DNA from 2 places in the Priestia sp. FSL W8-0524 genome. Region 1 is predicted to be linked to the other one. Evidence: riboswitches for the same ligand, from Rfam matches in the RefSeq annotation. Region 1 holds a riboswitch; the other holds the start of a gene.
What was found. A riboswitch is a leader RNA that binds a small molecule or an ion and turns the genes downstream of it on or off. The one in region 1 is predicted to bind preQ1.
Positions count from the first base shown of each region.

Region 1 (11,052 bases):
TTTGTTCCTTGATTTCCAAGGAGTGATACACCTTCTAATTCTTCATCTTTTCGACCGCTCATTTGCATTTCCTCTCTTTCTACGATTGTCATTCTAACAGCGTTTTTTTATTTTGTATATATCTGTTTTTATTTTTCTTTGTAAATTTTTTGCTATGCGCTTACACGCCTCGTTTATTTCCCCAAACAAGGGCGTGAACCTGCGGCAGAACTCTTACATCGTTCATGTTTTTAGCTGCCACTGCCTTGTCGATTAACCACTCATACTTTTTAAGCAATTCTTGTGTTAACGACGCATTATCGATTGTCGTTAAGTCCTCGTTGCCTACTTGAACAAAAAATGGAACCTCAGGATAACGTTCATGAACAGACGCTGCATACTCAAAGTCCTCATCATTAAATACAACGACTTTTATGCTTATGTGCGCCATGCGTTTTTCCTTTATTAATGTCTCTATAATATCGTCTAATACGGAGAAATTTGTTTTCATTAATGAACTTGGAGGCTTAGGAGAAATCGTTAAATCATCGATCTTTAGGAACCAATCCTGATAACGGCTTCCCTGTGTTTCAAGAGCTGCTTTTACCCCATGACTGTGCAAAAGCTCTACAAGTGAACCAATCGCCTTGATAAGCGCAGGGTTTCCTCCAGAAATGGTGACGTGATCAAAGCACTCTCCTCCAATTTCTTTAAGCTCCGTCCAAATTTGTTCTGCTGTTAGCTGACGAATATCGTTTTTAGCTGATCCATCCCATGTAAAAGCTGAATCACACCAGCTGCAGGAATAATCACAGCCTGCGGTACGAACAAACATCGTCTTACGTCCTACAACCATTCCTTCCCCTTGAATCGTTGGGCCGAATATTTCAAGTACTGGAATTGTATTAGCCACGTTTTTTCACCTTCTTTGGGCGGTAAACTACGTAACTTGTCGGCGTTTCCCGCACGAATACTTGTACGCAAGAAGGCTTATTTGGTAGTGTGTCTAGATATTCTTGAACCAACTCATAAATTTTACGAGCAACAACTTCAGTTGTAGGAAAATCATTTGGATTTTCTTCGTTAAAGATAGAATGATCGTTCAATAATGTATGATCAAATTGACCAGAAACAATTTTTTTCAATAGCGCAAAGTTTACTAAAAAGCCCGCTTCGTCTAATGTATCTCCGGCAACAGTTAAATTTACAAAATACGTATGTCCATGGACTTGACGGCATTTTCCTGCTTCTTTATGAGGAACAAAATGTGCCGCAGCAAACTGCATATCTTTGTTCAATTCATATTCATAGTCATGAAAGACTTGAGGATACATTTGTTGCAGCATTATTTTTCTCCTCCTTCTTTTGTTTGCAAGTATTGATCTAACCCGCGTTTTCGCAATTGACATGCGGGACATTCGCCGCACCCATCAGCAACAATACCGTTGTAGCACGTTAATGTTTTTTCACGCACATATTCAAGCGCTCCTAGCTCATCCGCTAACGCCCACGTTTCTGCTTTATCAATCCACATAAGCGGCGTATGAATCACAAACTCGAAGTCCATTGATAAATTAAGCGTGACGTTTAACGATTTCACAAATACGTCTCGACAGTCTGGATATCCCGAAAAATCAGTTTCACAAACGCCTGTTACGATATGACGGCCTCCGCTGTTTTTAGCCAGTACGGCAGCAAATGATAAAAATAACAGATTGCGGCCATCCACAAACGTTGTAGGCAACTCTCCTTCTTTTTGCTCAATTTCAATATCATCTCGCGTTAAGGCATTTGGTGCTAATTGATTTAAAAGTGACATATCTAGGACGGTATGCTTCACACCTAAATCAGCTGCGATAGCTTTTGCTACCTCTATCTCTTGACTATGACGCTGACCGTATTGGAAAGTAACCGTTTCTACTTCTTTAAAGTTTTTCAAAGCCCAAAATAGACATGTTGTACTATCTTGACCTCCGCTAAATACAACAATAGCTTTTTCATTTTTCATCATTATTGTTCGTCTCCTTTTTGATTGAAATCAAAAGAAGAAGAAACTTTATTGAACCGTTCGTTCCCTTTGTGACTAATTTTATAACACAAAAAAGAGACTGCTCTTTTCCAGCAATCTCCCTAAAAAGCAACTAAGATACACGTCCTCGCCAGCATACACGTCAAAAAGACGTGTTGATAGAAAAGCACGTGAAAGAAGACACGCTAAAACCGTGTCTTTTGTCATCAACGATGATCTTAGTTTTTTATAGAGGGAGTTTTCGAACCTCTCCCGTACATATACAAACGTGTACGGCGTTTCTTCTTGAATTGTCATCGTATACTATACCACATACGTATAAATAATGCTATGTTTGTTGGCTTCTATCACCTTTAGCTGCCTTATTTCTCTTTATATAAGAAAGCGCAATAAATAACAACGGAAAACAGACGCTTAGTACAAATAAATAAAACGGCCAGTAATATTTTTCAAAATAATTGAAGTATGCTGTATTTGGAATAATGTAATACGCCACGCCTGTAATGATTAGACCTAAAGGAAAGCTCAAAAAATTGCGCACCCGTAAATTACATAATTGAGCGATACTTAACTGAATAGCATAGAACACAATGACAACTTTAAAAAAGATAGATAACATCCAAATAATAGCTACTAATACTTCAACGTGCTGTATCGTTGCACCTAACGAAATCATTTTTCCTAATAAATAAACTGGGTAGCTGTGCATTGATGCAATATTCGCGCCAAGAGCTAATATACAAGCCGCAACTGCAATCGTAATCGTCAAGCCCGATGCCACAGTGCCGATAACAATCATTCTTTTTACCTTTTTGCCATCTTTTATATGAGGCGTAATCATTAGCACAAAAATCAATTCCATAAACGGATTTCCTAAGAAATACGTGGTCCCTAACACTAAATCATCCATGCGGAATTCAAACAAAGGGTAAAGACGATCCAGTTTCATCTGAGGAATATTTAACGAAATTAACAATAAAAAAGGGACGACGATCCACGGTAAAAAGATTTCCGCTGTTCTCGCTATCACTTCAATGCCTAAATACCCTCCGTATATAACCGCTAAAATCACAAGAGCATGAATCCACGTAGGCAGCGTTTCAGGGACAATTTGCGTCGTCATAAATGTACTGATATCTCGAAGGGAAAACGTAGATTGAATGAACATAAAAAAAATGTAAATAAGAGACATACACGCTCCGGCGTAAGGACCTAGCGCTTTTTTAGCTATTTCAATGAACGTTTGCTGAGGGTAACGGTGCATCAGCCATAACAGCACCGCAACAATTAAAAGGGCAAAGCCAATAGCAAGCACACTACATACCCAGGCATTTTGTCTATTCGTTTCTAATAACGTAGCCGGAACTGCCAAAATAGCGCTTCCGATACAAAAAAAATAAATGAGAAAAAGAAGTTGTTTCGGAGTAATAAATTCTTTTATTTGCATCATACACCCCTTCTCTCCTACATGCTTACGTAAATAACAGATGATGAACGGTTTTAGTAAGAGGCTTAATGAGTTCCTCTAAAAAGTACAGAGGCGTAGGTACTTCTTTACGGAGTGTAATGGCTCCCCAAAAGAATAAACCCATACCTATAAGACAAAGATAGACAACGATTTCACGGTAATACTTTTCCTTTCGGAAGTTAATCATAATTTTTTTAGTCAAATAAGCAAGAAGTACGAGTAAGGCGATAAATCCCTCCATTTTCTTTCTCCTTAATGCTTCATTTGCTTCATATATGAGTTATTTAACGTGCCTAAGCGACGGATTTGAACTTTGGCATCTAAATCGACGGTTAAATCTTCTGCGTAAATTCTGTTCCAGTCTCTTTTCATTTTGTACCATCTCTTTACATCTTGTCTGTAAAACGTTTCTCCAAAACCGAAGATATCACTTTTATAATCTTTTTGAGCTTTTTCCACTGCGTCATTCATTTTTTCTTTTACGTCCGCTGCTGTTTTTCGTTCGAGCATATTGATTACAGCTGGGTCCTGTAAGTTTACTTGACACTCTACATCTGCCACGTTTGCTTCACCTTTTAAATCCACGTGAATATGAGGCTTATGGTTTTTCATAGAAGCCGTTACCTTCACGTTCGTTCGAAGCATTTCTACTCCGATGATATCGTGCTGTTTTTCTTTTCCTTCGCATGGAATAACAATTAACGTACTTTTTACATTTCCTGTAATATAGTTATATCCTTTACTTTCGTCTTCATTGAACCAGCCGATCAGCTTATCATTTTGAAAGACACCTAATCCTTTAAAATTGAGCAGGGTGGACAGATTGGTCCGGGAAATGCTCGACATATCTCCTGCCTTTTTCACGTCGCCTTTGACCAATACTCCCGATAACACCGCCTGCTTTCCTTCGCTCGTTAAGTTACTGATCAGTTCATTTAACTTTACGCCTCTAGTGGGTGCCCAAATACGCTGAGAGACGTCTAATGAAGCAAACATATGGTTAGCTGGTATTTTTTCAATTGTTGTTAATACGTTCAGAACGCTCGATGCTTTCGTGTTTTTAGCAACAACAACAAAATAATCGGTACGCACTTCATGATCCCGAGCAAAGAAATCAAGCACTTCAGCAATACCCTCTTCCGCCATGCTTTCGCTAATGACTAGCATTCGTAAATGAGAAAGATAAATTTTCCGCGGGGATTTTGTCGTTATTTTTCTTAACCCTTCCATTACAGATGAAGCCTTAATAGAGAATGTGGTAACAGAAGGCCCGTTTGTAGGGGTTTTGGCCTGAATATCACCAGGGTTAATCAGCTGAACTGTAACAATAATGCCATCTTCTGCTTTATCAATTCCGACAGCAACCGTAATGGCTAGCTCATTCAACTCTCGACTGCTCCAGCAGCCGCTTAACAGCAATGAACAGATACATAACATCAGAAATGCTTTCATAGTAACCGGCCACCTTTGCACAGTTTAGTTTTTTTGCGTCTTTTGACGTGAAATATTCTTCTCGTTAATAAGCTTTGGCCTTGTTTTCATTTTTTTGATCGAACGTCTAATTAGAACATCCTTTTGATCACGCTTCACAAAGGGAGCCATAGGTGTCATATAAGGGACTCCAAATGACCTTAAGCTGCATAAATGTAAAATCATTAAAATTAGCCCGAGGATAATACCGAACAAGCCAAAAGTAGCTGCTAAAACCATTAAAATAAAGCGCAGCATCCTTACTGCAATGGCCATATCATACACCGGTGAAACAAAGTTACTAATAGCGGTGATGGATACAACGATAACCATTGCAGGCGATACTAATCCAGCTTGTACGGCGGCTTCTCCTAAAACGAGTGCTCCCACGATTGAAATAGCTGAACCTACTGCTCGAGGCAATCGGACTCCCGCTTCTCGCAAAATTTCAAACGTGATTTCCATAATAAACGCTTCAATAATAGCTGGAAAAGGCACACCTTCCCTTTGAGCTGCAATACTAATTAACAAAGCAAAAGGAAGCATCTCTTGATGAAAAGTAGTTAAAGCAATATAAGCAGAAGGTGTTAAAAGGGCTAAGAAAAATGCCATGTAGCGCATTAAGCGAATCAATGTACTAATATCTGCGCGCTGGTAATAATCTTCGGCCGCCTGAAAAAATTGAATAAATAGGGCAGGAACCATCAATACAAAAGGTGTACCGTCTACTAAAATGGCTATCCGCCCCTCTAAAAGACCTGCTGCCACGGAGTCTGGACGCTCCGTGTTATGCATAGTAGGAAAAGGTGTATAATCTTCATCTTGAATCAACTCTTCGATATATCCGCTCTCCAAAATACCGTCTATATCAATTTTAGAAAGACGCTCTTTTACCTCTTGAATGACCTGTTCATCCGCAATGCCGTCTATATAAACGAGCGCAATATCCGTTTTTGTAAACTCTCCTATTTGCTGAGATTCAATCCAAAGTTTTGGAGATTTTATTCGGCGCCGAATCAATGCGGTATTCGTTCGCAGTGTTTCTGTAAAACTGTCTCGAGGTCCTCTTACAACGGTCTGAGATTGTGGTTCAGAAACAGCCCTGTCTCTCCACCCTCTTGTACTTGCCACAATACACGTTTGATACCCTTCTAAAAACAGCACGGTATCTCCTGATAAAACATGAAGAAGAGCATCATCCAATGTTTTGGCTTCCATAATTTCACCGGCCGCCAAACTATAGCTTTTAATCAACTCGTACATATTAACGACACCGTCATCATGAGTTAAATGCTCATCGTGATAATGCATAATGGAGTCCAGCGCATAGTGTTCAACTTCATCTTTATTTACCAATCCGTCGATGTAAGCAACACCTAAAGTGAATTTTTCTTCAATTGAAATTCGAAACTCTCTTGTCACTAAGTCCGTGCTCTGTCCCAATGCTTTTTTCATGTGGAAGATATTATCTCCCACTCTCTCCGACAATTTCTGCTCTTCCTCAGTGGAAGAAGCACTAGTTGCCTTAGAGTCCTTCGATTCACCAGCTTTTTCTTTCCGCTGTTTGGATTTATTCGTTAACTCCGATAGTTTTTTAATACGCATTGTTCATCCTCCACTACATTGAACGAAAAGAAACGGAATTTCTTCTTTTTAGTCTCTATAGTTTTTGTATGAAAAGGAAATTTATACTTGAAGCCATTTTAATAATCTTTATTTTTGACATCATTTGTGCATTTCTATAGGATAGTAATGGATAATTCTTCGTTATTATGAAGAATGTTTATACGGAACATTGAAAGGAGTCTATACATGGCACAATCACTTAAAGGCAAAGTAGCTCTTATTACAGGAGCAGGAAAAGGCATCGGTCGTTCAACTGCAATTGAATTAGCAAAAGAAGGCGTAAATATCGGTTTAATTGCTCGTACAGAGGCAGATTTAAAGGCTGTTGCTTCTGAACTGGAAGCATTTGATGTACAAGTTGCTTATGCAACAGCAGACGTTTCTTCTATGGAAGAAGTAAACGCAGCAGTTGAGCATCTACATACAAAATTAGGGGCAACGGATATCTTAATCAACAATGCGGGAATCGGTAAATTCGGAGGCTTTTTAGAGCTAGACCCAGCTGAGTGGAAACAAATCATTGATGTGAATTTAATGGGCGTTTACTACGTAACGCGCGCCGTTCTACCTCAATTAATCGAAAAAAATGGTGGAGACATCATCAATATTTCATCCACTGCTGGTCAAAAAGGCGCTCCCGTTACAAGTGCTTACAGCGCTTCAAAATTTGGCGTGCTTGGCTTAACTGAATCTTTAGCGCTAGAAGTGCGCAAACACAATATTCGTGTAACAGCTCTAACACCAAGTACAGTAGCAACGGAATTAGCATATAAAGAAAACTTAACGGATGGCAATCCTGATAAAGTGATGCAGCCTGAAGACCTAGCAGAAATTATGGTAGCACAATTAAAGCTGCATCCACGTATTTTTATCAAATCTGCGGGCATGTGGTCTACAAATCCATAAACAAACATAGAAAAAGGAGAGCTTCAGCTCTCCTTTTTTGTGTCTTCTTTTATATGATGGTTAGCTTATTTACGTTTAGGCGTGATTTCTTCTGATAGTTCTTCAAAAGACTTTACTTTTCCATGCGATGGGTTTTGTGATTGCTTTCGTACGTTCCACTGACGCTCTTTTTGACTTTTAGACTGAGTCATTTTGCTTCATCCCCTTTTTATATGCTTACATGTAGTAGGATAAAACAAGCTGCTCTTTTCCATTCATCAAAACTGCTTCCAATTTCTTTACTGCTTAGCTAAATGTATTTTAAACCATTTATCAATTTCCGCGTTATATTGATCATAATAAGCAGTTAGCGGATGGTCTCCGTTTTTATACAGTACATATTTGTATTCTTTTCCCTGCTCATCTAGTTGTTTCACAAGCTTTTCAGCCTGAGTGTGATGAACTTTACGATCATGATCACCCTGTAAAATTAAAAGAGGTGAATTTACTTTATCGCTCCAGTAGACAACAGAACGACTTTTATACCTCTCTGGATACTGCGCCGGATCTCCTACAATTGTCCGCAGCACTTGTTTCATTTCAGGCCCTCTTTGGTCGTAGAATTGAAACATGTCTGTAATACCTGATTGTACGACAACAGCATCAAATTTAACGCCGTTTTTCATCGTTAAATACGTCATCATACCGCCGCGTGAATATCCTAGCGCTACCTTTTGCTGGTGATTTACATAAGGAAGCTGTTCTCCCCATTTAATAAGATTTAATACGTCGTCAATATCTTTACCGCCGTACGTCTCTGTTCCTTCACTTCCGCCATTTCCCCTGTATTGAGTCGCAACAACGACGTAGCCTTTACTTGCCCAGTATGACAAATACTGAAGTGTTTTTGCGCGAATCATGCCATGTTCGCGATTTCCTCCGCGATTATATACTAAAAGCGGATAATGTTTGTCTGCAATGTCTTTAGGCTGTACTAAAAACCCTTTTATCTTTAAATTATCACTAGGATACGTAATGCTATATACATCTACTTTATTTGAATAAGGCGATAATAAATTCAATTTTTCTTTATTTACATCATCACTTTCAGCTCGGTTAAAAACCGCTGTCACACCGAGCACAGCTACAGTGATTAATGCAATGATGCCCCATTTTTTCAACAGAAACCCTCTCCTCAATAAATATCTTTTCTCTTTTATAATGAGTGTTTTCATTTGCCTTTACCCTTCTTAAATGTTTGCTAAAAAGGGCATTCATCCCATCGCCAATACAGCTTATTTATCATACCGCAAAACCCAAATTTCTTCATTAATAAAGAAATAAGAATTCATACAAGTACATGAACAGGAAAGACGTATAGTAAATTGTATTATTAAATTATAGATTTGAAAAGTGGAATGATACTTTTTTTGTCGTTTTTTACCTGTCCTTTTTTAAAAAGAAAAAAGCCCAGTTAAGACTGAGCTTTTTTCTTGGCAATACCAATGCCTGTATATGCTAAAATAATTGAAAAAATCGGACATAAAATGCTAAAGAATGTAAATGGAATATAGTCAGCCGCTGGAATATTTAATGCAGTTGAAATAAAAGCTCCGCTGACACCCCACGGAATAATAGCATTAATAACCGTTCCACCGTCTTCAAGCGTTCGTGATAAGTTTTTCGGGTCTAAGTTCCACTTTTCATACAGCGGCTTAAACGTTTGCCCAGGCAGAAGAATTGATAAATACTGTTCTCCTGTAATAACGTTCACTCCAATTGAAGATAGAAGCGTAGCAAAAATAACGTCTCCGCTGCGGCGGATTTGTTTTGCTAATCCTTCTAATAAAGCATCAATAATTCCAACCGCTCTCATCAAGCCACCTAGCGACAAGGCAATCATGATAAGAGAAATAGAAAACATCATGGACTGTAATCCGCCTTTGTTTACAATCGCATCGACTACTTTATTTCCTGACTCGATTGCTGGCCCGCTTTGAAGAACCCCTAGCAATTGACTCAGCGTAAATTCATGCTGTGTAATCATTCCTGTAATAATGGCCGTTACAATCCCTAAAACTAACGTTGGCAATACATCGACTCTTCTCATCGAAAAAATAAGAACTAAGAGTGGAGAAAGCAACGTTAACACGTGTAAATTAAACGTATGTTTTAATGCTTCTTGAATTCCTTGAATTTCTCCGTAATTGACGCTTTCATGATTTCCGTTCATTCCGATTACCAATGCAATGATTGCTGTAATAACAATACTTGGAACCGTCGTCCACGTAATATGCTGAATATGTTTAGGGAGCGGTACTTCAACGATACCAGAAGCAAAATTTGTTGTATCAGACAATGGAGACATCTTATCTCCAAACACAGCTCCTGAAACAATCATCCCTGCTGCTAGCCCTGGATGTACACCAATAGCAGTTCCCACGCCAAATAAAGCGACTCCTACCGTACTGACGGTTGTTAATGAACTTCCCGTGAATGTTGAAACTAACACGGTGATAACCAAAGCACTAATTAAAAAGTACTGCGGTGAAATCCAGTGGAAGCCGTAGGATAAAATCGTCGGTATCGTTCCTCCTACCATCCAAATCGCAATGAGCATCCCGATCAGCATTAGAATAAGGATAGGCTTAATGCCAAGTCTAACACCGTCTAAAATGCCTTTCTCCATTTCTGTCCACTTATATTTCAACAAAAAGCCAATCACACTAATAAATGCTACACCAAATATTAGCGGAATATGAGGCGGGAGCTTTAACATAAATAATGAAACAAAAATAATAGCTAATAGCACCAAAACCACCGCTATTGATTGTATAAATGAAATTTCTTTTTTCATGAGGGATTCCCTTTCTATCTTTCTTTTTCACTTAAACGCTTTTATGCTTTTACGCAGTTAAGTGCAAACCTTCTTGAGTATAATTTTTATCCTTCTTGCTGTCAATAACTTATTTTATCCAACGGCAGGCTCTGCACTCATTTTTCCACTTTTCTTCTTATTAATATTTATTCTCTATCTAAGCAAATCATTGTACAAAATGCTTCTAATGTTTTTATATATATAAAACGGGTACACACAAAACACACGTTTTTTTAATGTACTACCTTTTGCACATAAGCGAGGAACTTCCCTCAAAAAATTTTTAAGCAAAAGACTTGAAAGTCAAAAAAGGTCAAAGTATAATGAGATTACGAAAGGTCAAGAAAGGTCAAACACCTGCTGATCTTCGATTAAAATCATTTAGGGAGGCTAATTAAATGATTTGTCAAAACTGTAATAAACGTGAAGCATCTATTCAATTAAATGTACAAACAAATAATCAAAAATCTCAATATCGTTTATGTCATACATGTTATCAAGCACTAATGAAAGAACATAAAATCCCATCAGGCTTTGGAGGTGGCGGCTTTATGAACATCGATGATTTATTCAAGCAAATGGCGCACGAACAAGCTGCACCGGAGCAGCCACAGCAAGGAAACGGCGGCGGAGGCTTTTTAGATCAATTTGGTCGAAACTTAACTCAAATTGCGAAAACGGGATTAATTGACCCTGTTATTGGCCGCGAAGAAGAAG
Region 1 is NZ_JBBOUG010000001.1:1,007,990-1,019,041, reverse strand. Features, by position in the region: gene queF (preQ(1) synthase) at 1-62, opposite strand, end outside; gene queE (7-carboxy-7-deazaguanine synthase QueE) at 161-892, opposite strand; gene queD (6-carboxytetrahydropterin synthase QueD) at 885-1,325, opposite strand; gene queC (7-cyano-7-deazaguanine synthase QueC) at 1,325-1,990, opposite strand; PreQ1 riboswitch class I at 2,221-2,264, opposite strand; gene NST66_RS04995 (GerAB/ArcD/ProY family transporter) at 2,337-3,458, opposite strand; gene NST66_RS04990 (hypothetical protein) at 3,481-3,717, opposite strand; gene NST66_RS04985 (Ger(x)C family spore germination protein) at 3,729-4,928, opposite strand; gene NST66_RS04980 (spore germination protein) at 4,953-6,551, opposite strand; gene NST66_RS04975 (3-ketoacyl-ACP reductase) at 6,759-7,478, shown strand; gene NST66_RS04970 (DUF6254 family protein) at 7,544-7,669, opposite strand; gene NST66_RS04965 (alpha/beta hydrolase family protein) at 7,757-8,638, opposite strand; gene nhaC (Na+/H+ antiporter NhaC) at 8,932-10,314, opposite strand; gene NST66_RS04955 (ATP-dependent Clp protease ATP-binding subunit) at 10,734-11,052, shown strand, end outside.

Region 2 (11,052 bases), 810 kb from region 1:
CTGAAGCAAGATATACCCATTAGCGTTATTGCTTCAGAAATCCCTCACATATCTGTTAATACAGTGACAGTGGATGACTATAAGGGAAGCTATTTGGCGACTGATTATTTGCTATCTTTGCATCATAAAAAAATTGCGATTATTACAGAAAATGCAAAAAGTAATCACGCCCGTTTAGATGCTTTTCGAGATGCCATGCAAGAAAATGGAATCACTGTGTTACCTCAGCACGTTATTACGACCGAAGCAAGTATTCAAAAAGGATATGAAAGTGCTAAGCAAATTTTTTTAATGAAGGAGAAAGTGACGGCTATTTTTGCTTGTAACGATTTACTGGCTATTGGCGTCATACAAGCGGCAAAAGAATTCAACATTGATGTGCCGAATGACTTATCAGTGATTGGCTTTGATAATACCGTTCTTTCTACTACCATCACGCCCATGTTGACGACGGTAGCACAACCGACAAAAGAAATGGCTGTAAACGTAGTGGATTTGCTGGTTAGAGAAATGGAATACTCAACGATGCATAAAGAACATTTACTTCTTGAGCCGAAATTGATTGTCCGGAAATCGACGGCTCCGTTACGAAGAAACGCCACAGCATCTGCAAATAATTGAATACAATCAAGAGTATTGCTGTTAATAAAAACTCTTCACAGTCACATATTCAAAAGAATGTATAAAGTCTATGAAGAAAAAATGAGTGATTAGTAAATTCTGATTGTGCTACTACATAAAGGAGGAAGTTAAACATGCTAGGTAAATTAGGTGAATTAAATAAAGGATACAACGTACTTACAGAAATGGCCGGTCAGCACAAAGATATGCTGATGGATATTGGGATTTATAATATGTCTCAAGGAAAAGAGGAAACTTTACTAGACAGCAGCAATGAAACGGCTATTCTTTTACTAGAAGGAAAGGTAAAGCTAGAGTGGGAAGGACATTCGAAAGAAATTCAGCGTGAGTCTCTTTTTGAAGAAGAGCCTTGGTGTTTGCACGTTTCGAAAAATGTGGAGGTTAAAATTACCGCGCTTGCCAATAGTGAAGTACTAGTTCAAAAAACGGATAATGAAAAAGAATTTTCATCAAAATTATATACGCCTGAAGACTGTCAAAATACAGTAGCTGGTGAAGGAGTATGGGAAGGTACCGCTCAGCGTGTCATTCGGACAATCTTTGATTATAATAACGCTCCTTATTCTAACCTTGTTATTGGAGAAGTTATTTCTTATCCAGGAAGATGGTCGAGCTATCCGCCTCATCATCATGATCAGCCTGAAGTATATTACTATCGTTTTGACAAGCCGCAAGGATTTGGCTGTGCAATGGTTGGAGAAGATGCATACCGTGTAGTTGATAATAGTTTTATTACAATTCCAGGTGAATTAGATCATCCTCAAGCAACGGCTCCCGGCTATGCGATGTACTTCTGCTGGATGATTCGCCATCTTGACAATAATCCATGGACAGACCGTATTATGGAAGAAGAGCATAAGTGGTTATTAGAGCCGGATGCAAAAATTTGGCCTGAAAAATAAATAAAACTCTTTATACGAAATGGGTTTCAAATGTTGAAAAGCCTCGAATAAAAAAATAATTATGCGTAAAATAATAGTTTATTTTTGTAAAATATGTTTTTATATGTTAAAGTATAGCTTGTATTAATATTCAGGCGATGATATCGCTCTTTTTGGCAGATTCCTTTTTTAGGAGTCTCTTTTTTTTCTAAACAGAAGCAAGAGATCGTATGTCAATCAAAAAAAAGGAGATAAGCGTAGCCGCTTATCTCCTTTTCTTTTTAGCATTATCTAACGCTAAGTTCTTTTTCACTACTTTTTCTAAAGCAACTTCCACGTGAACATTTTTTTCATCGATGTCATTCACAAGCACGACGGTTCCTTTTCGTCCCTTAATCTTTAAATCATCACCCGTAGAAGGAATGTTTCCCCTCAGCTGGCTTAATAGAAGCTTTCTGTTTTCAAAAAAGTGGACAGCCACCATTTTATCTCACCTAATTTCATATGATATGTGTGATACAAAGATGTGTATATGAAATCCTTCCTATACATTATGCCGCCAGGGGTGGTTTTAGAACACATTGAATAGACAATTGTTGCATCGATATATGAAATAAATAGGGTGGCATAGTTATAAATCTTCTATTCTTGGACATACTTATACTACTAATCTAAAAAGGGATGTGGATGAAAATGAAGGTGGCTATCGGATTAAGTGTATTTACGGTCGTTACAGGAGCAATTGCGTTAGGGTCAGTTTACTTTTTAGCAGGGATCTTTTCGTTTTTCTTAACGGTTTTTTCATAAAAAAATCCACCAAGAGGTGGATTTTTTTATTTAGCAGCGGCTTTTGTTTCATGAGGCGAATTGCCGATAAATCCAAATTTTCCGCCGACAACTTCTTTTACTTCGTGGATGACAATAAAAGAATTCGGGTCAATTTGCTGGATTTTCTTTTTAATTTTTAATAACTCGTTCTTTTTAATAACAACGTAGATAATGCGTTTATCTTTGTTGGCGTAGTAGCCATATCCGTAAAAGATGGTAGCTGCATTTCCAAATTCACTGGTGATAACTTGCGCAATGTCTTTGTACTGATCAGACATAATCGTCATTGCTTTTTTGTTGTGGAAACCTTCGATAACAACATCGACGATTTTAGCACAAAGATAGACGAATATAAAAGTATAGAGGGTATTGTTGACGCCAATAGCAAAAACCGATGCTAAAATAATGACGCTGTCCATGTAGAACATGCTTTTCGAGATATTGTAGCCTTTTGTGTAGTTTAATAAATAAGCTAAAAGAGTTGTGCCGCCGGTAGATCCATCCGCGATAAAAATGAGTGCCAGTCCTGTTCCCATTAGTAAAGCCCCGAATACAATTCCTAAAATCATGTCGTGAACGTGAAAAGGAATATAGCTGACCAGACCTAAGAAAACGGACGTCATGACAGCTCCTAGAATCGTATAGAGAATGGTTTTTTTAGTTAGAAATTTATAAGCTAAGGCAATGAATACAAGGTTCACAAGAAATGTGCTGATACTTGTAGGGATATGAAATAAATAATATAAAACAAGAGCAATACCAACCGTACTTCCGTCACCTAATTTATTTGGAATGACGAAAAAATCAATGGATGCAGCAACTAAAAGCGCTCCGGCAATAATTAAAATGATGTCTTTATAGATTGTTTTCAATATGCAAACCTCCCTGATCATTAGGATATTTTCACGTGGAATCTTGTTTTTACTAGTGTTTCACAAATGATAAAATAAAAAACGTCTTAGAAATTGTCTAGTTATAAAACTGATCAACTTCTAAGACGAAGAATTACGATACGTGTATAATGTCTTGAGTCTGCTTTTCTATGCTTCGATGTCACCGATTATATAAACCTCTGACCGCTATGTCAACGCTATGAGAGATGTTCAACTTTTCAAAAAATAGAAGGCGGTTTCCTACATAAAAAAAGAATCCTTTGCGACGGCGCAAAGGATTTTCAAATTTATTGGAATAGGGGGAATACGTTATTAGGATTACCATTTTCATAAACTAATATACCTTTATTTTTTTAAAAAATTTATTTGTTAATGACGATTGAAAGTTTGTAATTCACATGCTGATTTAGCTCTGTCAAAAAAGCATTTAGTTCTTCATTTGAATGAAATTTGCATTCTAGTAAGTAGCAGCCATCGCCGCTAATTTTAAAGTTGTTGATAACGTACTTCTTCTGACTTTCTACAAATGTAAGGTAGGGGTGGTGATGAATGCTCTGCGTATAGATATTTAAAAATGCATGGACGGTGTAGCCAAGTTTTCGTTCATCAATGTTAATTGTATAGCCTTTGATAATGCCTTCATCTTCTAACTTTAATACTCTAGCAGAAGCGGCTTGTCCGGTTAAATGCACTTTTTCTCCTAATTCTTTCATCTTCATACGTCCATTTTTTGATAGCTCTTCTAGTATGCGCTTATCTGTATTATCTAACATCGCTACAAATCCTTTCGTATTTCAAATCAAAAGGTTTAACTACTTTATGTCACCTATGTATACGGATACGTCTTCTATTTTATACTAAAGAAAAGTAAGAAAAAAGAGCAGTCAATATGGAAGACATGAAAGCAGCAGTAGTTTGCAAACAGCTAGATTGACGAAAGCTTAAGCTTGCTGTATGATTCTTTGAGTGTTTACGTGGTTCGTAACCATCCCACGTTAAAAAACTAAGGAGAGAATAGTAAGATGAATATAAGAACACTTTGCGTCAACGGTCTTTTAGCAGCTATGTATATTGCTGTTAGCATGTTAATTCAGCCGTTTGGCTTCACCAATATCCAATTTCGTATATCAGAAATGTTCAATCATTTGATTGTATTTAATAAAAAGTACGTGTACGGCATTGTACTAGGGGTATTTCTGACGAATTTGTTTTTTTCACCAATGGTCGCTTATGATCTGGTGTTTGGGGTAGGACAATCTGTACTATCATTACTCATTACCATTTTTTCTATGCGCTACATTAAAAATATGTGGGCTCGTATGCTTATTAATACACTTGTGTTTACGTTTACGATGTTTATTATTGCGTTTGAACTGCACCTAGCATTTGATTTACCATTTTTCTTTACGTGGTTAACAACAGCTGTTGGTGAGTTTGTGGTTATGCTTGTTGGAGCACCAATTATGGCGGCCATTAATAAACGTGTACAATTTAATAAGCTAGTTGGATAAAAAGATGCGGCTGTGATAAATCTCACAGCCGCATCTTTTTATCTTTGTTATTCTATAAGTGTAGTGATAAACCCCTTATTATTGAAGAGCTTTTCACGCATGGACAAATTACCCATATCTAGCATGTAAAAAGAGCAGGTCGCTATTGCGTTCTGCTCTTTTTGCGTAACGCAATAGCGAGTATTCAATTAGATTATTTTGAAAGAAGAAGTGACAAATCTCACAGCGCGTTCTTTTTTCTTTTGTTACGATATACATATAGTTGGCAAACTCCTTATCGAAAAGTTTTTCGCACAACAACACATTACCTATGCGTAGCAATTAAAAAAGCAGACCGACAAGGTTTGCTTTTTTAATTGTGTATTTTTACCATTAAATAACTTTTTTGAGTTATAATTGTAAAATAATCTTTGTTACGAGAGAGGGGATTATTTTTTGAATAGAAAGTTAGGAATTCTTGTTTTATTAGTGTTAGCTATCTTATTTGCCGGGTGTTCAAAAGAAGAAGACAACGTTCCTTTAAGAGAACTAGAAAAGATCCATATTAACGTCATCAAAGAACAAAAGATGAAGCAAGGGATTTCGTATGAATTGGAATTCGTAAACAAGAGCGATTTGACCATCAAACAAAACGACGTATTTTTATCGTATCCACTAAAAATAAAAAACGGTTATTCTGAAAATAAATTTAAGGTGTTAGCAGAAGGAAATAAGTTAAATATTAAGCCAAAACAAAAGGTAAAGTTGACTGCATTTCTTCCTTATAAAGGAATTAATAAAGAAGCGTTAGCTATTGATGAGCCTGACGTAAAGTGCATAGGATATTGGAATAAGATCGATGACTACCATCAATTTTCTTTTGGAGGATCTTTGAAGCGAGAATAATACATGGATTTGTTAAATGATGGAACTTATGAAGCGTGAAATCGTATATAAATCAAGGGGGAGATTTTAGTGAAGAGATATGGACTATTTATCATTAGTTTCATCGTTTTCTTGGGTAGCTTTCAACTGCTATCAGGAATGATTCTTACGCTCTTATATGTTCCAGAAAGTTCGACTATGTGGAGCTCAATCGAAGGATTATCAAGTAAAGTAACGTTTGGCAGTTATTCTGGTAGCTTTGCTTTTATGATTCCCGCTGTAGCAGCTACAGCCGCTTTTTTTATCTCTAAAAAATGGGTTAGGAAAAGTGTATAAGAAACTAATAGCGGTGGTGAATAAACAGTGAATGTAGACACGGATAGATTAGTTAGCTTCTTTATTTTATGGGGAACACCCGCTGCTTTTAGTATAATAGAGTACTTTAAACTGAGTAAGACTGAAAAACAAGAAGCTATACGAGACTTAACATCATTAAAATCGATTATAACAACAGGCTTTATATTGATTGGAGGAGTGATGGCGAGTTTAGGTAGAGTATTATCGCTGCTGCCTCTGCACATTATGGGTACTTTTATTTTAGTCATTGGTGGTATCGCGGGCGCTATTGAAGCATGGAAAACAGAAAAAAAGAGAGGTATTATTATTCTTGCTTTCATAGTATCTATGATTGCTTTTACATTTGTAATATAAATTCGGCATGTAACAAGAGCTGCTCATGACTTGAGCAGCTCTTGTTAGTTTCTTATTTATTGCGTCTCCAGCTGCTGGTCTTTTTTCTTTAACGTAAGAGCGAGCAGGAACGAAACGATAGCGAAAGCGATGGCTACATAATAGACGGTATGGACCCCGCTTGTCATACTTTTTATTTGTAACAGCGTTTTATTCGTTTCATTTGATTGTTGAATAAAGTGCTGAGAAGCCATTGTCATAATACTTGTATACAAAGCGGGTCCAATTGCGCCTGAAACTTGGTTAATCGTATTTGAAATGGCTGAACCGTGAGCGTGAAGAGGTTTAGGTACTTGATTTAAAGCAAGCGTCATTACGGGTCCTATGCTTAAATCTACGCCAATTGTAAAGGCAGCGTATAAAATAGCTGCAGTCATCGTAGTTGTTTCTCTTGAAATGGTAGTGAACAAACTTAAAATAAACGTTAAAAGAATTAAACTTGTTAAAAGCAGCGGTTTAAATCCAATTTTATCAAACAAACTTCCTCCGACCATAGCTGTTAGAGCCAGCGTTACTCCTCCTGGAAGCATAAGAAAACCTGATGGTAGCAACTCTATACTGATCAGTCAATCTAGACGTTTAGGTCTTGCATAGAAGTGGAGATTGACGTTAGTTTGACAGGTGTAAGCATTGCTTGAAATGTTAAGAATAAGATTACAAAGTATTTTGGATCTATACTTCTATTGCTGTGAAAAAAATATAGTCAAGTAATGAAATTAAAAGAAGACGAGAAGCGTATAGCATGTTACGATAGGGACGGTATAGAAATTGACACATATCGGTTTCTAATAGAAGAGACAAATTTTAAAATTTTTAAATGTAAGGTTGTGATTCACCTGAGACTGAATAAATTTATTAGCGAATCTGGCAAAGCGTCAAGACGCGGGGCAGATAAGTTAATTAGTGAAGGAAGAGTAACCGTTAATGGAAAGGTTGCAAAAATCGGAGATCAAGTTAAGCCTGGCGATGATATTCGAGTAAGTGGCCAACAGCTTCGGATTGCTCGAAATAATGTATATATTGCACTTAATAAACCAGTCGGCATTACAAGTACGAGTGAGAAAAAAGTAAAGGGAAACATCATTGACTTAGTCAATCACCCTTTGCGTATTCATCATGTCGGACGACTAGATAAGGATTCAGACGGCTTAATTTTACTTACAAATGACGGCGATATTATTAACGAAATTTTACGTGCAGAAAACAAGCATGAAAAAGAATATATTGTTGCAGTAGATAAGCCGATTACACCTGAGTTTATCAAAAACATGTCTGAGGGAGTAAAAATTTTAGGTGCAAAAACGCTTCCTTGTAAAGTGACACAGCTGTCTAAGTACGAGTTTCAAATTATTTTAACACAGGGCTTAAATCGTCAAATTCGCCGTATGTGTGAAGTGCTCGGATATGAAGTATACCGACTTCAGCGTACGCGTATTATGAATATTCACTTAAACAACTTGCCTGTTGGGCAATGGAGAGATTTAACGAAAAAAGAGCGTACGCAGCTATTCAAAGAATTAGACTATGAACCTAAAGAGTGGTAAATCAAAAGACACCAGCCTGTTAGACTGGTGTCTTTTTTTATTCGCATACAACTACTTGTCTAGAAAATACGCTTTTGCGCGCTACGCAGCGATCTGAAATAGAAAAGCCAGCTTCATGAATCATATGGTCAATCGTGTCTACTGTAATCACGACTACTTTATCCGCAAAGCGGCGAGCGTGTTTTAAAATAGAAAGCTGATCTTCAGGCGTCGCGTGGGTGTAGAGATTGTAAGGCATGTCGATGATCGCTACGTCATAGTGAGTGGTAACATCCGAAATCGGTCCGGTTTTGACATCACCCTTTAAGCCGAAATGCGCAATATTTTCACGAGATCCGTCGGTCACAAGTGGGTTGATATCGCGTCCTACAATATCAATGCCCATTGAAAGAGCTTCTACGAGGACTGTACCAATACCACAGCATGGATCAATCGCTTTGATTCCTTCAGGCTTTGGAACGGCAATGTTAGCTACAGCTCTTGCAAGGCGGGTACTGAGTGCCGTAGAGTATTCACGCGGTTTCTTCAAATGATGCAGCCATACAGCTTCGCTTTTTTGATATTTTCCAAAATACCAGCGTCCTTCAAATGGAACAATTCCAAACAAATGGTCAGGGTTATGCAAGTCTGCTTCTGCTACAAAATGCCAACCCACATCACGTTCAATCGCACGCTGACCTTTATAGCTTATTTTTTGATCTTTTTCTAAGTCATTAATTTTCATAAAAATGAGTTTAAATGTTTGATCTCCAAGGTCAATATCTTCTACTTGTTTGCAAATATCTGCAAGGTCATCTGATTCATACATAATATCTAATCGCTCTTTGATAAAAGGGCTTCTGCTTGGATCAAGTTTAACGGCGCTTCTTATGATAGGTTTCTCAGTTTCAATTTCAAAAAGAGAGCGTCTCTCTAATTGACATAGTGAGAGTTCCTCTTCGCTGCATGCGTATGTGTAGATATACTGAGGCAGCTGCGTATGGTTATTCAATATCGTATCATCCTTTATCGTATCTAATTATCCTTCTTCTCAAACAATAGCGAGAAAAGAAGAGAAAAGCAACGAATTTAAATATATTTGGCTGTGAATACTAAATTGAAGCGCTACATAGTCCACTTATTTGACAAAACATGCTAAAATAACTGATGATAACCTGCATGTGCTGCTGTTTATACAAAAGAACTGGATCAAGGTTTCTCAAAAATCATTTATACACTGCTGACATTTTGATGAATAGGAGAGGCTACGTGATGTCTAAAAGTGATCATGAAAAGCAACAGATGAGTCGGGCTGATATGAAAAAACAAGCTAAAACATCCTCGCAAAACCTTGTGATGAACGTACTCATTGCCATTGTATCTGCATGTATTTTAGCTCTTATTATAAATATTTTTGTACTAATGAAATGAGTCGTTATGCTGCTCATTTCTTTTTATTAGGTTCAGCTTTTATTGAAGAGTTTGAGGTCTCTTTCACTAGAGAGCACATTGTGAATAGCATATCTTTTTTTTACAAATGATAGTTGTGATATGATAAAGCAATAATACATTAGACAAAAAGCTGGAGGTTACTTAGTATGCCATTACTTAGATTTGATGTAATAGAAGGAAGAGACGAAAAAGAGTTAAAAGCATTACTAGATGCTACTCATCGAGCGATGCTAGAAGCCTTTGGCGTCCCAGAACGCGATCGTTATCAAATTGTACATCAGCATCCTGCTCATGAAATGATTATTGAAGATACAGGTCTTGGCTTTGAGAGAAGCAAGGATTTGGTTATTATAAGTGTGACGAGCAAACAGCGAACAGAAGAGCAAAAACAAGCTCTTTACAAATTAATTGTAAAAGAGCTGGGACAAAGCTGCGGAATTCAGCCAAGCGACATTATGATTTCAATTGTTGAAAACGGTAATGCTGACTGGAGCTTTGGTATGGGAGAAGCTCAATTCTTAACTGGGAAATTATAAAATGGTTTATTATCTAGAGAAGCCCTTATTTCTAAGGGCTTTTTCTCATTTTGTCTATAAAAATATTATTCTCTTAGTCACATCTTACTCAAAATTAAATACAGACATCTGTCAAATGAATGATACAATAAGCTTATATGCCGTTTTGAGTGGGAAAACCAAAAAAGAGTTCGGCGTACTAACTTCAGAACAACAATAATTTTACATAAAGATGTAAAGATTTAAAGGTTAAAAGAGAAATGTATAAAATCTGTAAAACAAAAGAACAGTTACGCGTTAAACATAGGAGTAAAAGGTTCTTCACGTGTTTTTTCGGATAATAAGAGAAAGTAATTTTGATCATTGAGGAGGAACTTAGAATGTTTGGATTTGATGCAGATGTATCGCCATTAGTGCGAATTAAAGTAATTGGAGTCGGCGGTGGAGGAAATAACACCGTTAACCGTATGATTGAACATGGTGTACAAGGGGTAGAATTTATCGCCGTTAATACGGATGCTCAGGCGCTTAATTTATCTAAAGCAGATGTGAAAATGCAGATTGGTGCGGCATTAACGCGAGGATTAGGTGCAGGAGCTAATCCAGAAGTAGGAAGAGAAGCTGCAGAAGAAAGCAGAGAGCAAATTCAAGAAGTACTGCAAGGCGCAGATATGGTATTCGTAACAGCTGGCATGGGGGGAGGCACTGGTACTGGAGCAGCTCCGGTTATTGCCCAAATTGCCCGTGAACTAAATGCTTTAACAATTGGAGTAGTTACTCGCCCTTTCAAGTTTGAAGGAAATAAACGTACCAAGCAAGCAGTAGGCGGTATTACTGCGATGAATGAATCGGTAGATACCCTTATTGTCATTCCAAACGACCGCTTGCTTGAAATCGTTGATAAAAAGACACCTATGCTTGAAGCATTCCGTGAAGCAGATAATGTTCTTCGCCAAGGTATTCAAGGTATTTCAGATTTAATCGCTGTTCCGGGGCTGATTAACCTTGACTTTGCTGATGTAAAAACAATTATGTCTAATCAAGGATTTGCGCTTATGGGTATCGGACGAGCTTCGGGATCAGATCGAGCAATTGAAGCAGCGAAAAAAGCGATTTCTAGTCCGCTGCTAGATGCATCGATTGATGGAGCAAGAGGCGTGCTGCTGAACATTACGAGCGGCAGCAGCCTGAGT
Region 2 is NZ_JBBOUG010000001.1:202,608-213,659, forward strand. Features, by position in the region: gene NST66_RS01020 (LacI family DNA-binding transcriptional regulator) at 1-621, shown strand, start outside; gene NST66_RS01025 (5-deoxy-glucuronate isomerase) at 756-1,544, shown strand; gene NST66_RS01030 (hypothetical protein) at 1,789-2,007, opposite strand; gene NST66_RS01035 (YitT family protein) at 2,357-3,223, opposite strand; gene NST66_RS01040 (Lrp/AsnC family transcriptional regulator) at 3,607-4,017, opposite strand; PreQ1 riboswitch class I at 4,213-4,257, shown strand; gene NST66_RS01045 (QueT transporter family protein) at 4,267-4,755, shown strand; gene NST66_RS01050 (hypothetical protein) at 5,191-5,640, shown strand; gene NST66_RS01055 (hypothetical protein) at 5,710-5,955, shown strand; gene NST66_RS01060 (hypothetical protein) at 5,983-6,330, shown strand; gene NST66_RS01065 (MFS transporter) at 6,387-6,920, opposite strand; gene rluF (23S rRNA pseudouridine(2604) synthase RluF) at 7,197-7,913, shown strand; gene NST66_RS01075 (TRM11 family SAM-dependent methyltransferase) at 7,951-8,904, opposite strand; gene NST66_RS01080 (hypothetical protein) at 9,165-9,323, shown strand; gene NST66_RS01085 (tautomerase family protein) at 9,491-9,880, shown strand; gene ftsZ (cell division protein FtsZ) at 10,240-11,052, shown strand, end outside.
Region 2: linked by a shared signal. The riboswitch ahead of NST66_RS01045 (QueT transporter family protein) and the one ahead of queC (7-cyano-7-deazaguanine synthase QueC) in region 1 are both predicted to bind preQ1.